DNA from 3 places in the Bacillus sp. SYZHCR11 genome. Region 1 is predicted to be linked to each of the others. Evidence: predicted binding sites of a transcription regulator. Region 1 holds the regulator's gene; each other region holds the start of a gene.
What was found. Region 1 encodes Rex, which represses fermentation and respiration genes when NADH is low (regulators of the CRP and FNR family bind a similar motif). Its sites were predicted from a motif close to TTGTGAAATATTTCACAA; they were not measured.

Region 1 (5,454 bases):
CGTCAGGATCGCACAGCAGCTCCTCATTGGCACTGATTTTCTCTTCGGCGGATGAGACGGCCGCTTCGATTTCTTCAATGCGTCTCAGGCGCTGCCGTTCTTTCTTCTTCCATTCTTTTTCTTCCTCGTAAGTTCTTTTCGTATCCTGTTTGACCTTGCCGGCAGGCTGAGCCTGCTCCTTTTCCTGCCGCTTCATTTCTTCCAGTTCCAGCTGCTGTGCTTTTTTCTCGGTGTAATAGTCATAGTCTCCCAAATATTCTTCTGCATGATCAGGTGACAGCTCCAGCACTCTTGTGGCGATCCTGTTAATAAAGTAGCGGTCATGCGATACAAATAACAGTGTTCCCGGGTAGTCGATCAGGGCGTTTTCCAGCACCTCTTTACTGTCCAGGTCAAGGTGGTTTGTCGGCTCATCAAGGATGAGAAAGTTTGCTTTTTGAAGCATCAGCTTGGCAAGCGCGACTCTTGCTTTCTCCCCGCCGCTTAACGAACGGACCGGTTTCAGGACATCGTCTCCGCTGAACAGAAAGTTGCCGAGGCATGTTCTGATCTCTTTTTCCGGCATGTCCGGATATTCATCCCACAGCTCGTCCAGCACGCGTTTGGACGATGTCAGTTCAGCCTGCTCCTGATCGTAATAGCCGATTGTGACATTGGAACCGTACGTGATCGACCCGGATTCCGGACTGATCGTGTTCATAATCGTTTTCAGCAAGGTTGATTTGCCGATTCCGTTCGGTCCGACGAGGGCGGCGCTTTCGCCTCTTGTAATGCCGAAGGTCAGGTTTTTCAAGAGCGGCGGCTGGCCGTCATAGCTGATGGAAACATCCTGTACGCGCAGGACGTCGTTTCCGCTCTGTTTTGTAATGTCAAAACGGAAGGCGGCGGATTTCTCATCCCCGAGCGGCTTTGCCATGACGTCCATCCGTTCAAGCTGTTTTCGTCTGCTTTGGGCTCTTTTCGTTGTAGAAGCTCTGGCCAGATTGCGGTCGACAAAATCTTGAAGCTTGGCGATTTCGTCCTGCTGTTTTTCATACAGCTTCAGGTCTTTCTCATACTGCTCAGCTTTTTGTTCTAAATAGGCGCTGTAGTTGCCGAGGTATTTTTTGCTTTCTGTCCGTGAGACCTCGTACACTTGGCTGACGACTTTATCAAGAAAGTATCTGTCGTGGGAAACGATCAGGATTGCGCCTGAATATCCCTGTAAATAATGCTCAAGCCATGTAAGCGTATCGATGTCGAGATGGTTCGTCGGTTCATCCAGAATAAGCAGATCAGGCTGGGTCAGCAGCAGTTTTCCGAGCGCAAGCCTTGTTTTCTGACCGCCGCTCAGGCTTTGCACTTTCACGGAATCGTCAAATTTTCCGAAGCCGAGGCCGTGAAGGATAGATCGGACGTCCGCTTCATATTGATAGCCGCCTTTATCCTTGAAATCCTGCTGAAGCCTGTCATAGGTTTTCATCAGCGTCTCAAGCTCCGCCGGGGCGGCCGTGGCCATCTTTTCTTCAATAGAGCGCATCTCTTTTTCCATTGCTTTCAGGAAATCAAAAACGCTCAGCAGTTCTTCTTTTATGGTAAGCTGGGATTCCAAGCCTGTGTGCTGGGCAAGATATCCCATCGTTAATTCTTTCGGTTTAATTAATTCACCCTTTTCATATGAAAGGTGACCTGCGATAATTTTAAGGAGAGTTGATTTGCCGGCTCCGTTTCTGCCTACTATGGCGATGCGATCCCGAGATCTGACTTCAAGCTTTATATTGTTTAAAATAGGATCAGCGCCAAAAGATTTGGATAGCTGATTAATTTGTAAGATCATCATATTATTTCACCTCTGTTATAATAAGTTAAGTGTAGCTTATCAACCTGCTGTCAGCAAACAATACATCAGAATTGGAACATTATAGGATAAGACATCAGGGAGAAAATAGTGTATGATCAGAAGTAAGGAGAGTTTAAATATGAATGGATTTTCTCATTTTAATGAAGAAGGCCGTGCCCGCATGGTGGATATAAGCGATAAATCTTCAACAGTCCGTACTGCCGCTGCGATATCCAGCGTACACATGAAACATGACGTGTACAGCAGAATAAAAAACCGCGAGATCGGAAAAGGAGACGTGCTGGCTGTCGCACAGGTGGCAGGAATTATGGCCGCAAAGCAGACGTCAGCGATTATCCCGATGTGCCACCCGCTTTCTTTAAGCAGCGTCGACATTTCATTCGGCTGGGAGGAAAAGGATTCCGAAGCCGTTCTTCATATACAGGCAAGCGTAAAAACGAAAGGGAGTACAGGTGTGGAAATGGAAGCGCTAACTTCCGCTTCAGTCTGCGCTTTGACCGTGTATGACATGTGCAAGGCGCTGGATAAAGGAATGGTCATCGGCCCGACCTGCCTCATGGAAAAAACAGGAGGCAAAAACGGTGATTTTAAAAGAGATGCATCTGAGTATAAAGTGGAGGACCAATCATGAACAAGGATCAATCAAAAATTCCACAGGCGACGGCAAAACGGCTGCCGCTTTATTATCGCTTTTTAAAGAATTTACACGCGTCAGGAAAGCAGCGCGTTTCATCGGCTGAACTGAGCGATGCGGTAAAAGTCGATTCGGCCACGATCCGCCGGGATTTTTCCTATTTCGGGGCGCTCGGCAAAAAAGGATACGGCTATAATGTGGATTACCTGCTGTCATTTTTCAGAAAAACACTGGATCAGGATGAAACGACGAACGTCATTTTGATCGGTGTCGGGAATTTGGGGACGGCGTTTCTTCACTATAATTTCACAAAAAATAATAACACAAAAATATCTATGGCTTTTGATGTGAATCAGAGTAAAATAGGAACTGAGGTAGGCGGTGTGCCTGTCTTTGATCTTAATGATTTAGAGCTTCACATAAAGGATGAACCCGTGGCGATTCTTACCGTTCCGGCGGTTGCCGCCCAGTCAATCACCGACCGGCTCGTGTCGCTCGGAATCAAGGGAATCCTTAACTTTACGCCGGCCCGATTGAATGTGCCGGATCACATTCGAATTCATCATATAGATTTAGCAGTAGAGCTTCAATCATTGGTTTATTTCTTAAAGCATTATTCTGTTTTGGAAGAAATTGAATAGCGAAAGGAGGAGCTGCACATGATCGGTCCTGGAAGCCTGGCGGTTATCGGTGTGGTGGCGGTGATTATTTTCGGTCCGAAGAAGCTTCCCGAATTAGGAAAAGCGGCGGGGGACACGCTTCGTGAATTTAAGAACGCTACTAAGGGATTAGCCGGTGAAGAAGAGGAAAAAAAGAAAGAAGAACAGTAAGATAGGATGACGCGTATGAGAGTGAATCAAATGACGCTTGTGGAGCATATTGCCGAACTTCGGAAACGATTGCTGATTGTGGCGTTATCCTTTACGGTTTTCTTTATTGCCGGCTTTTTTCTGGCAAAACCTATCATTGTGTATCTTCAAAAAGCCGATGAAGTAAAAGAGCTCACCCTTAATGCTTTTAACCTGACGGATCCGCTGTTTATCTTTTTGCAGTTCGCGTTTATCATCGGCATCATTTTGACTTCGCCGATTATTCTCTATCAGATTTGGGCGTTTGTCAGTCCGGGTCTGTATGAGAAGGAGCGCAAAGTAACACTCAGCTATATTCCGATTTCGATCGTGCTGTTTGTCGGCGGTGTGTCGTTTTCTTATTATATTTTATTTCCGCTGGTCGTTGATTTTATGAAGCGGGTCTCGAATGACCTGGATGTCAACCAGGTGATCGGGATCACCGAATACTTTCATTTTCTGCTGCAGCTGACGATTCCGTTCGGGCTGCTGTTTCAGATGCCGGTGCTGATCATGTTTTTAACGAGACTCGGTGTTATCACGCCGATGTTTTTATCGAAGATCAGGAAGTACGCATATTTTGTGCTGCTCGTGATCGCCGCGATGATTGCGCCGCCTGAGCTGCTGTCTCACTTGATGATTACCATTCCGCTTTGCATTTTATACGAGATCAGTATCCTGATTTCAAAAGCGGCGTATCGGAAAAGGCAGACCGGCAGTGAATCTGACCAGGACGTATCAGCATAAAAAAAGCCATTTCTCAATGATGAGAAATGGCTTTTCTTTTATTATTTTTGATTTTTCTTCACTTTAAATGAGAAGGCGAACATTTTAAACGAGATGCTGATATTATAAGCGGCGAAAACCATCAGCAGTATGGAATAAAAAGACCACATGCTTCCCGGAGAGCTTGCGGCCAAATACGTAAAGATACAGCCGACTGCGAAATAAATCAAGCCCCAAGTCATTGGGTTCCTCATACAAACAATCCTCCAATAATTAATTGCATTTGCTCACTATGCTGTTCAATATATTTTTGGGCGGGGCCGAGCTGCATGACCACGACAATGGTATTCATCATGACATGGGCGAATATCGGCACAATAATCCGTTTCGTCTGCACATACAAGAACGCAAAGGTAAAGCCCATGGCCGTATACAGCAGCAGGTGCGTGAGGTCTTGATGCACAATGCCGAAAATGACGGAACTGATCAGTCCGGCGATAAAGAAATTCGTTTTTTCATATAATACACCGAAGATGATCTTCCGGAAAATGATTTCTTCAAGAATCGGCCCGACGATAGAAGAAACGATAATCATGAGCGGCATGGCTTTAATAATGTTAAGAATGGCTTTCGTGTTTTCGGAACCGCTGCCCACATGAAAGACATACTGCTCAATCATCCCGGCGATTCCCTGAGAAAATAAAGCGAGCCATATTCCCGCGACCGCCCAGAGAACGGACATGCCGGCGGATGCTTTCTTCCCGTTTCTTAATGTCTGTTTCGGCGCGGTTCTCAAAATCAAGAGAACGATAATCAGGCAGATAAAAAAGCTTACGACGGAATAAATCCCCTGAGCCATGGTGAGATTCGCATTCGTAGGGTGCCCGCCCGCATAGCCGAATTTGTACATTAAAGGAATGCCGATCAATGCGGAAAGCTGCATGATAACATATGTCAAAATGATATACCAATACTGTTTTCTCAAATGATATGTACTCCTTTATCCTATAAAATCAACTTATTTGTTCTTATTGTAACACAAGTGAACTTGACGTGAAAAAAGGAGAAAATCAGTGCGAGAGAGAATCATGTAAGCGTGAAAATTTTTTATTCTTATGACTTGAAATTGGAAGTGAGATTCTTTATTATAATAACTGTGTTAGCACTCTTTAGAGCTGAGTGCTAAAATTACATATTCATACTATTGAGGAGGTTATTACATTGTTAAAGCCATTAGGTGATCGCGTTGTCATTGAACTCGTAGAATCTGAAGAAAAAACTGCCAGCGGAATCGTATTACCGGATTCTGCAAAAGAAAAGCCGCAAGAAGGCAAAATCGTGGCAGCCGGTTCAGGTCGCGTGTTGGAAAGCGGAGAGCGCGTTGCTTTAGAAGTAAAAGAGGGCGA
Region 2 (5,454 bases), on a different contig from region 1:
GAGATCAGGGGCTTTACGGGCTTCACCGCGTCCGTGTGTCGCCGGGCATGTCCGGCGCGGCATTCGGCTCTTATATTCAAAATGTGATGAAATAACAAAGCCTCCGCATATGCGGAGGCTTTTTTTCAGTTTAATAGAATTGATGAAGCAGCAGAAGGGTGACGCTCACGGTAATCGCTCCGCCGATTCTGGTCGACACTTGGGCGAACGGCATAAGCTCAAGCCGTTCAGCGGCGCTCAAGATCGCGACGTCGCCGGTGCCGCCCTGGCCGGAATGGCAGGCATTAATAACCGCCGTCTCAATCGGGTACAGATTCAGCCATTTTCCGGTCAGAAAACCGACGGCCATCATCGTGACGACGATTGATAAAATGGTAATGATGTTGCTGATCGTAAACGCCGCAATCAGCTTGTCCCACGGTGTCATTGAAACGCCGATCGCAAATAAGAGCGGATAGGTCACGGCTGTCGAGAAAAAGCGCGAGACGCCGAAGGCTCCGTTTTCAATCGAAGCCGGCGCCAGCCTGAACAGCTTAATGAGAACGGCAAGGACGAGCATCACGACTGGAGCCGGAAGCTGAAAGAAATCATGCGCCAGCATGCCGACCAAATAAAGGGAAACCGCTAAAATACCGCCCGAAGCGAAAAAGGACAAATCAAACGTTTTATCATCGGCCGGCTGTTCCAATGCGGGAGCGGAATGATCAGACTTATCAACCTTCCCGTTGCCCGTCCATTCCGGTTTGCGTTTCCCGATGACATTCAGCAAACCCGATAACATAATGGCGCACAGGCTGCCGAGCATGATGGACGGCAGCACAAGCGCAAAGGCGTCTCCCTGGGACATCGGCATAATATCGGAGTAGCCGATGGATAAAGGAATCGCGCCTTCACCGACACCCCCCGCCATAATCGGAACGACGATATAAAGCAGCGTGTGCTGAAAGCCGAGCCCGAGCAGCGTCCCGACGCATAAGCCGACGATGGCGGCCGCGATAGAGCCGGCGATCAGCGGAATAAAAATCTTAACGAAAGCTTTGACGAGCGTCTCTCTTTTCATCCCGAGAATACTGCCGACGACGATACCGGCAATAAATAGATAGAGAAAGTTGGAGCTTTCCGTGAATTCTGTTGTTGAAGTAATAATGTCTTTCGGAAGCAGGTGGTAGTAGACGACAGCGGATGGAATAAAGGTTGCGAGAATCGCAGGGCCGCCGATGGACCGCACGATCGGAATGGATTTTCCGATCTGGCCGAAGGTAAATCCGAAAAAACTCATGACGGCAATTGATGTCAGAATGTCGCTTTTTACATCACGGCTCATGACAAACACCGTAATAAGCAAGAAAAGCAGGATATAGATAGGAAGAGGAATAATGCCGATTCTTATATTCATTGTTCTGGCAAACCAGTTATCAGTCCGTTCCTGTTTTTGGATTGAATCCGTTTGCAATTTTGGTTGAAGTTCTCCCATGCTTGTTCCCCCAGTCGTTATGTAGTGAAAAAATATCCCCATTTAAAGTATACTAAAAAATTTAAATTGTTCATATATTATGAATTTACTAGAGGACATGCTTTCTTCACATTTTCTTTCTCAAAATGGTGATTTGGCGGGCTTTTTCACCGAGAAAAGCATTTTGTTCGCCACACGAATAAAAAAGAGGTACGATATCAAAGGGACAAATATCCTAGGTGCTGACATAAAATCTCTACAAATCCGACAATAATCAGTCACAATTTCAGCCTTATTTTAGGTATATTGATCTTTTTTTTTAGGCTGAATCGTTGTAAAGTAATGATATTGAATCATTTCTATGACAGCCGCTGTCCCCCAGGGTGTACAGGCTGATATTTCAATAGTTTTGACGAATTTGTGAAACATTGAGCAAATATATCATTTTTTGTGAAATACCGAGCAATGATTTCACTATGTTTGTGAAATGTTGAGCAATTTACCAGATTGGAGGAAAAACATCATGAGTGAGTTGGTATTAGCCCGCATTCAATTTGCATCTACAACATTGTTTCACTTCTTGTTTGTGCCTATGTCTATCGGGCTTGTGTTTATGGTTGCTTTGATGGAGACGCTTTACGTTGTCAAAAAACAAGAGACCTATCTCAAAATGGCTAAATTTTGGGGGCATCTCTTTTTAATTAACTTTGCTGTCGGCGTCGTCACAGGGATTCTTCAGGAATTCCAGTTCGGATTGAACTGGTCTGATTATTCCCGTTTTGTCGGGGACGTATTTGGGGCTCCGCTTGCGATTGAAGCGCTTTTGGCGTTTTTTATGGAGTCTATTTTTATCGGATTATGGATTTTCGGCTGGGACCGTTTATCTAAAAAAGTGCATTTGCTTTGCATTTGGCTTGTATCCTTCGGAACGATTATGTCATCTTTCTGGATTTTGACGGCAAACTCATTCATGCAGGAGCCGGTCGGCTTTACGATTAAAAACGGCCGCGCGGAAATGAATGACTTCGGAGCGCTTTTGACAAACCCTCAGCTTTGGGTTGAATTCCCTCACGTCATTTTCGGAGCGCTTGCGACGGGTGCTTTCTTTATCGCCGGTGTCAGCGCATTTAAATTATTGAAGAAAAAAGAAGTGCCTTTCTTCCATAAATCTTTCAAGCTTTCGATGATTGTCGGTCTGATCGCCGGTATCGGCGTTGCGTTCAGCGGACACATGCAGGCTGAGCATTTAATGGAATCGCAGCCGATGAAAATGGCCGCCAGTGAAGCGCTTTGGGATGACAGCGGTGATCCTGCCGCGTGGACGGCTTTTGCGAATATTGATACGAATAAAGAAAAAAACACATCAGAAATTTCAATTCCTTACGCACTGAGCTACTTGGCTTACCAGAAGTTCAGCGGCAGTGTGAAAGGGATGAAAACACTTCAAAAAGAATATGAAAAAACGTACGGAAAAGGCGACTATATCCCGCCTGTTAAAACGACGTTCTGGAGTTTCCGCATTATGGCGGGAGCGGGTGCGCTTATGATTTTTGCCGCGATTGCAGGCTTTATTCTGAACCGCCGCAAAAAGCTTCATACGAGCAAGTGGTATTTACGGGGCATGATCGCACTGATCGCATTCCCGTTCATTGCGAACTCTGCCGGATGGATTATGACTGAAATCGGCCGCCAGCCGTGGACGGTTATGGGGCAAATGACAACCGCACAATCCGTTTCGCCTAACGTAACGACGGGATCTCTGCTGTTTTCAATTATCGGTTTCGGCGTCATGTACTTGATTTTAGGCGCGCTGCTTGTCTTCCTATTCGTTCGTGAAATTAAAAAAGGTGCGGACCATGATGATCACAAGGATGTTCCTGTATCAACGGATCCGTTCAGTCAGGAGGTCTACCATGGGGTCACTTCATGATCTTTGGTTTGTACTCGTTTCAGTTTTGTTTGTCGGATTTTTCTTTTTAGAAGGTTTTGATTTCGGTGTCGGCATTTCGACCCGATTTCTTGGCCATAATGAATTAGAACGCAGAGTGCTGATTAACACCATCGGCCCGTTCTGGGATGCGAATGAGGTATGGCTGCTGACAGGTACGGGAGCGATCTTCGCGGCATTCCCGAACTGGTATGCGACGATGCTGAGCGGATATTATATTCCGTTTATCATCATCCTTCTTGCTTTAATGGGCCGCGGGGTGGCGTTTGAATTCCGCGGAAAAGTGAATCATTTAAAATGGGTCAAAACATGGGACTGGGTGATTTTCTTCGGCAGCCTTATCCCGCCGTTTGTATTCGGCCTTATCTTCACAAGCTTGTTCCGCGGCATGCCGATTGACGGCCATATGAATATGCATGCGGGTTTCTCAGATATTGTGAACGTGTATTCCGTCCTTGGCGGAGCAGCCGTCACCCTTCTTTCATTCCTGCACGGTTTAATGTTTGTCACACTGCGCACGATCGGTGATTTACAAGAGCGTGCGAGAAAAATGGCAAAACGCGTAATCGGTGTTATCTTTCTTGTTGTACTTGCTTTCTTTGCGATGTCTGCATACGATACGGATATGTTTACACGCCGGGCAAACATCACGATTCCGGTATTCGTGCTGATTGTCATCTGCAACGTTCTTGCTGTTGTGTTCATGAGCAAGAAAAAAGACGGCTGGGCATTCGGTATGACCGGCGCGGGTCTTGCTTTGACAGTTGCGATGATTTTTATCTCTCTGTTCCCTCGCGTCATGGTCAGCTCGCTGAAAAGCGCGTATGACTTAACAGTAGCTAACGCGTCTTCCGGTGATTATTCACTTAAGGTCATGACAATTGTTGCACTGACTCTGCTGCCGTTTGTCATCGGCAGTCAGATCTGGAGCTATTATGTCTTCCGGAAACGCGTCAGCCATAAGGAGCCTATGACTTATTAATGGGAAAAGACCTGTTTCTTTATAAAGGAATGAAGCGGATTCTTGCGATCATTACGGGATTAACGATTATACAAACGGCCGCCATCATCTTGCAGGCGGAATGGCTGAGCCAGGCGGTAACCGGATTATTTAACGGGAAGCGGATTGCTTCTCTTTATCCGGTTATCGGCTTTTTCCTGCTTGCGTTTTTGGTCCGGCATGCGGTAACCGCGGTCCGGCAGAAAATCGTGTACCAATATGCCGCGCAAACCGGCGCAGACTTAAGAAAAAGATTTCTTGAGCAATTGTTCCGTCTCGGCCCCCGCTTTGCGAAAAAAGAGGGGACGGGCCGGATGGTGACGCTGGCGATGGAAGGCATCAGCCAGTTCCGCCGTTATTTAGAGCTGTTTCTGCCGAAAATGGTCAGCATGGCGATTGTGCCGGCGGCCGTTGTTATTTACGTGTTTTTTCAGGATAAAACATCGGCTTTGATTCTGATTCTTGCGCTTCCGATTTTGATTGTATTTATGATCCTGCTCGGACTTGTCGCACAGAAAAAAGCCGATCGCCAATGGAAGTCCTATCAGACGCTTTCCAATCATTTCGTGGATTCGCTCCGCGGACTGGAGACATTGCGGTTTTTAGGGTTAAGCAAATCACACAGTAAAAACATCTTTCATGTCAGTGAGAGATACCGCAAGGCGACGATGAGCACGCTCCGGGTCGCGTTTTTATCATCATTCGCCCTGGATTTCTTTACGATGCTGTCGGTGGCGACAGTGGCTGTGTTTCTCGGCCTGCGGCTGATAGACGGACAAATTCTGCTCGGTCCGGCATTGACAGCGCTGATTCTCGCGCCTGAATATTTTCTCCCGGTCCGCGAAGTGGGAAATGATTACCACGCGACGTTAAACGGGCAGGAGGCGGGGAAAACCATTCAAGCGATTTTGGCGCAGCCCGGTTTTAAAGAAGAAAAGCCGCTCGAACTTGATACGTGGACTGACGGGGATGAATTACAGCTTACGCGTTTGTCCGTCCGAGAATCGATGTCTGAATTTCATCTGTCCTTTAAAGGGAAGAAGAAAATCGGAA
Region 3 (5,454 bases), on a different contig from region 1:
CATGTCGCCGCCGGCAGCACGATATCGGAATACAGCGCCGTACCGGCCATTCGAAAGTCGAGATTGATTAACAAGTCGAGCTTGCCTTCCGGCGCCTGCTCCCGCCATTTGATTTCTTCAGGGCGGATGCTGTCGCTGTCGTCATTCATCAAACCGTTCGTCGTCCCCAGCAGATGCTTAAGAAAATATTCATGCCCTTTTCCTGAGCTTGAGATCAGATTTGCCCGCCATACGAAGAGATTCCTTGGGAAATTCACTTCATTGTCCGGGTCCTCAATCGCGAATTTCAGTTTTTTCTCTTGAAGCCGTGAGGCCACGTACGCACCTACGTCTTCAGATGTCGCCGCCCCCGCCTTCTCAGCTTCTTTGTACAGATCAATGCCGTTTTGATTGAATGTCGGGTAGGACGGCAGCCACCCTAATCGGGCCGCCAGCACATTGTAATCGGCGTGATGCTTGTAGCGGGACGAAGAAGCGATCGGTGAAGCCAAGTCACTGATCGGCTGGTCTTCATAACGCCACTGGTCTGTCGCAAAGTAAAAAAATGAGGTGCCGTTTTGCAGTTTAGGCACGCCTTCCCAATCCTTTGCATTTGCGATCGTCTGCCACCCTTCAGCAGGACGGAGCTTTTCCTGACCGACATAATGAGCCCAGCCTCCGCCGTTTACACCTTGGGCGCCTACCAATAAAACAAGATTTAACACCGCGCGGTAAATCGTGTCGGAGTTGAACCAGTGGTTGATTCCCGCCCCTACGATAATCATCGATCTGCCGTCTGTATCAATCGCATTTTGGGCAAACTCCCTGGCAATCTGTATAACGGCTTCTCTTTTAATTCCCGTGATCTGTTCCTGCCAGGCAGGTGTGAACGGACGGGGATCATCATAAGATGCGGCTGATTGTCCGCCGATGCCCCGGTTCACGCCGTAGTTGGCCAATATCAAGTCAAATACAGTCGTGACACACACCTCTTCGCCGTTCAGTTCCAGTTTTTTAATAGGAAGATTCCGCTCAAGCACTTTGTTTCCGTCATTTGAAAAATACGGAATGCGCACCGTACTGATTTCGTCCTCTATTCCGAGCACGGAGAGACGGGGCTCGATCTGTTCCCCGGTGTCTTCGTCGATCATGTGCAGATTCCATTTCTGCTGCCCGTCCCAGCGGGAGCCCATTGTTCCTTGCGGTATGGCAAACGCACCTGTCTGTTCATTCCAGACCGCCGGCTTCCATTGATCATGCTTTGTCTGCCGTCCGATATCCTTCGCATGCAGAAACCGTCCCGCTGTGTATACGCCATTTTCTTTTGATAAGGTGACGAGGAATGGAAAATCCGTGTATTGCTTCGCGTATTCCATGAAACGTTCCGTCTCTTGATTCACGTAAAATTCCTGCAGAATGACGTGACCCATCGCCATCGCCAGGGCTCCGTCAGTCCCTTGGCGGATACTGAGCCAGTCATCCGCAAACTTTGAGGACTCCGCAAAATCGGGACTGATTGAAATCACCTTGGCGCCTTTATAGCGGGCCTCCGCCAAAAAATGCGCATCAGGCGTTCTCGTTAGCGGAACGTTGGAGCCCCATGTGATGATATAGCCTGAATTGTACCAATCACTGCTTTCCGGAACGTCCGTCTGGTCGCCCCAAATTTGCGGGGACGCCGGCGGGAGATCCGCATACCAGTCATAAAAACTGAGCATTGGGCCGCCGATTAAAGACATGAATCGCGAACCTGACGCGTGGCTGATCATGGACATAGCTGGAATCGGAGAAAAGCCGACATTCCGGTCAGGCCCGTATTTCATGACTGTATACAGCAGAGAGGCTGAAATCAGCTTCAGCACTTCCGGCCATTCCGCGCGGACAAAGCCGCCTTTCCCTCTTGCCTGTTTATAGGACTTCGCTTTTTCAGGGTTTTCAACGATCGATTTCCAGGCATCCAGCGGATTTTGATGCGCCTGCAATGCTTCCCGCCACAAATTGATCAGCACACCGCGCACGTATGGATATTTCACACGGAGCGGGCTGTAGATGTACCAAGAAAAACTGGCCCCCCGCGGACAGCCTCTCGGTTCGAAATCAGGCATATCCGGGCCTGTTGATGGATAATTCAAGTTTTGTCCTTCCCACGTGACAATTCCGTTTTTTACATAAATATTCCAGCTGCAAGAACCCGTGCAGTTGACGCCGTGGGTGGAGCGAACGACTTTGTCGTACTGCCATCTGTTTCTGTATACATTCTCCCAATCACGATCTTCGCTTGTCGTTTGGCTATGTTTATTTGAATGATGTTCGATAGGAGAAAAATAGTTTAATCTCCTGAGCAACGGACTCATTTTCTTTTTCTTCATGATCGTTCACTCCTTCCGAGTCAGGTGATGCTATGTACACTATAAACAGAGACGGCGCATCACCTTGTGAACTATGTCACACACTCTGCTTTTTTCACAAAACGTTCACACAGAGCAGCAGGAAGGATTTTCAAACGATATGAGGACGCCCGCGTCATCAAAAAAACCGGTTCTGTTTAAGAACCGGGTTCGGCGTTTTCATCCAGTGATGTATGCAGATACCGCAAAAACAACTGATAGGAACAGAAGACATTTTGCTGAAGCATCGCCAAAAAGTTCATTTGCAGCCGCGGATGGTAAGACATCATTTGCTTAAATACGGAATATGGAATATGGAGTACCAGAATATCCGGTGAGGCATTGACTGAAATAAAAGGCGATAAAGAGAGCCCGCCTTTTTCATCAATCGGAAACACATCGCCTTTTTCCCACAGCGCAACGGTTTGCGACCCTTCAGGGAGCCTGCTGTCCGTAAAACGGATATTGCCTTTTAATACAATATAAACGTATTGTGAATGAAGAAAGGATGGAGATTGGTCAGATGAGCCGCGGATAAACGTCCCGTTTTTCAGCAAGGTTTCGACAATGGACAGAGGCACTTCATTAAACATAGGAAGTTGTTTCAGAAATAATAAATAGTCACACTGATTCATAGGAAAGCCTCCTGTGCTATTGATAGCTTTAGTGTAGCCCGATTGAGCCTGTACAGCAGTGATATATTTCACAGCTTGTATGATGAATGTCACTTATCGGAAGGATGACTGCACTTATAATGAAATAAAAAGGAGGGTTTCGATGAAAGCGATGATTCCGAAGCAGCACGGCGCATGGGCGATGCTGCTGATTCCATTTTTACTCGGCATGGTCAAGGGAGGCCCGGTTTTATGGCATATTCCGCTCTTTCTGGGCTGGCTGTTCCTTTACTTGACGGTTTATCCCGTTTCGCTCGCTTTGAAAAAGAAACAGCTTCAGCCTTATCAAAAGTGGATATGGTATTACGGTTTTCCGGCCTGCTGCTTTTTGATCATTTCTGTCTTTCATAAACCGCAGCTCGTCTGGATCGGCGTTTTTTTATTGCCGCTGTTTCTCATACATACGCATTATGCCCGCCGAAAAAACGAACGGGCGCTCACGAATGATATTGCGGGAGTCTTGTTCTTTTGTTCAGGCGGGCTTGCGAGCTGCTGGCTGGGAACGGGAATCCTTGACGGCTGGGCTTGGTTTCTATTCTTGCAATCCGCTTTATTTTTTGTCGGGAGTTCTTTTTATGTGAAATCGGTCATACGGGAGAGAAAAAACAGAAGGTTTGCTTACTGGTCGTGGGGATATCACCTCTTGCTCCCCTTTTTATCGGCTCTTCTCGGGGCAGGCTGGGCGTTTCTTGCTTTTATCCCAAGCAGTCTGCGGGCCTGGTTTTTTCACGGAAGAGACTGGCCGGTGAAAACGATCGGCATTCTGGAAATCGTAAATGCCGGCTTCTTTTTCGCCGTCATGTGTATATGTATCACAAGCTGAAAAACAAGGACATCGGCTGCCCTTGTTTTTTTCAGTCAATATTGCAGATCTCAAGCGGACAATTTTCACACTCGATCTCGCATCGTAAATAGTCCCGCTTGTGCAAAATAATTTTTCCGGTTTCGTCTATCGAAATAACCCCTTGTTTGCGGAGGTCGCCCAGCATGCGGTTGACGCTCTCCCTTGCCGCCGCGCAAAACTTAGCCAAATCCTGATTTGTCAGCACAATGTTAATCAGAATCCCGTCGCTTCGTTCCACCCCGTAGCTGTTTGATAAGCGGATAAGGGTGGAATAGAGCGCCCCTTTTTTGCCGTGAAGAAGCAGATCCCTGATCTTAGACTGGATTTTTCGCAGATGGGTGCTCATCCATTTCATAAATTCAAACGTCAAAACACCGTTTTGGATCAATTCCTTTTCCAGCCTGTTTTTATTAATGACGAGCACCTCCCCGTCCTCTAACACTTTCGCACTGAGCATATATCTCGGCTCATCTGTGAATAGCGTCAATTCTCCGACAATATCGTGTTTTTGGCAGATTCTAAGTGTCAGGTCTTTTCCGTCAGATGTCAGCTTGCCGATTTCAATGAGTCCTGATTGAATCAGATAAAGCTCTTCTGCATCCATTCCTTCTTGAAACAAATACGTGTGTTTTTTCATTTTCCTTTTCGTACTGATCGATTCCAGCAATTCATGCAGTTCGCGGGAAAGAAGTTCTTTATCAGATTTTCGGACAGAAAGAATATTCATGAGCTCACCTCGAAGAAAGTCACGTTGCGTATGTATATTGTAACGTGACTTGATTTGCACTCACCCAGAAAAAACTAACAATCTTGTGAATGGATCATTATGAATCAAGGCTATGACTGTTTCTCTCCGTATGTGTTTTCATTCTTTCCTGCCAATACATCCAGATCACAAGGACAAAGCTGGCTAACGCGACCTCTGACAGCGCCATAAACCCGATCGCGTATTGACCCGTTGCCTGAAATACACTTGCCAGAATCAGCGGAGGGAAAAAACCGCCCAATCCGCCCGTGGCAGACACAATACCGTTGGCAATCCCCGCTTGCTTCGAAAAATAGAAAGGCACCAGTTTAAATACCGTCCCGTTTCCAATCCCTGAGCAGACTGCCACCGTCAGCGATCCGAACGCATAAAGGCCGATCGCCGGGGAGAATGACAGCATGACGCCTGACAGCGTAAGCCCTGCGAAAACGAACATCAGAATGCGGAGCGGGCTCAGTTTATCTGCAAGAAACCCTCCCACAGGCCTGAGCAGCGTAGAGACCGCAATAAAGCCGGCCGTCCGCAGACCGGCGTCCGCAGGGCTCAGCCCAAAATGCTCAACCAAAAAATTCGGAAGATAGATGGTAAAGGCGACAAAGGCGCCGAACGTAATAAAATAAAACAGGCTCAACATCCACAGCACATGATTTCGGTAAACGGCTTTCATTTGTGTCTTTATGGAAACTTTGACTTTCTTCTCATGCCGGTCGCCGAACAAAACGTGCAGTAATGCGAAAACAGCCAGCAAAACAAGATACATCTGCACGGTTGCTTTCCATCCCGCGGCTTGAGCGATAACCGGCG

Region 2: AC2CGA_RS10575 (cytochrome ubiquinol oxidase subunit I) is a predicted target of Rex. The motif match lies at 1,872-1,889, and genes of this name have one in related genera.
Region 3: AC2CGA_RS09860 (nitrate reductase subunit alpha) is a predicted target of Rex. The motif match lies at 2,413-2,430, and genes of this name have one in related genera.

What each region holds. Positions count from the first base shown of each region.
Region 1 is NZ_JBXUND010000005.1:4,227-9,680, forward strand. It holds gene AC2CGA_RS16790 (ABC-F family ATP-binding cassette domain-containing protein) at 1-1,819, opposite strand, end outside; gene moaC (cyclic pyranopterin monophosphate synthase MoaC) at 1,959-2,471, shown strand; gene AC2CGA_RS16800 (redox-sensing transcriptional repressor Rex) at 2,468-3,115, shown strand; gene AC2CGA_RS16805 (twin-arginine translocase TatA/TatE family subunit) at 3,134-3,304, shown strand; gene tatC (twin-arginine translocase subunit TatC) at 3,311-4,069, shown strand; gene AC2CGA_RS16815 (YdiK family protein) at 4,111-4,302, opposite strand; gene AC2CGA_RS16820 (CPBP family intramembrane glutamic endopeptidase) at 4,299-5,033, opposite strand; gene groES (co-chaperone GroES) at 5,270-5,454, shown strand, end outside.
Region 2 is NZ_JBXUND010000002.1:759,519-764,972, reverse strand. It holds gene AC2CGA_RS10585 (polysaccharide deacetylase family protein) at 1-95, shown strand, start outside; gene cimH (citrate/malate transporter CimH) at 131-1,474, opposite strand; gene AC2CGA_RS10575 (cytochrome ubiquinol oxidase subunit I) at 1,977-3,383, shown strand; gene cydB (cytochrome d ubiquinol oxidase subunit II) at 3,367-4,383, shown strand; gene cydD (thiol reductant ABC exporter subunit CydD) at 4,383-5,454, shown strand, end outside.
Region 3 is NZ_JBXUND010000002.1:626,469-631,922, forward strand. It holds gene AC2CGA_RS09860 (nitrate reductase subunit alpha) at 1-2,348, opposite strand, end outside; gene AC2CGA_RS09865 (cyclic nucleotide-binding domain-containing protein) at 2,525-3,001, opposite strand; gene AC2CGA_RS09870 (YwiC-like family protein) at 3,144-3,863, shown strand; gene fnr (fumarate/nitrate reduction transcriptional regulator Fnr) at 3,895-4,611, opposite strand; gene narK (nitrate transporter NarK) at 4,709-5,454, opposite strand, start outside.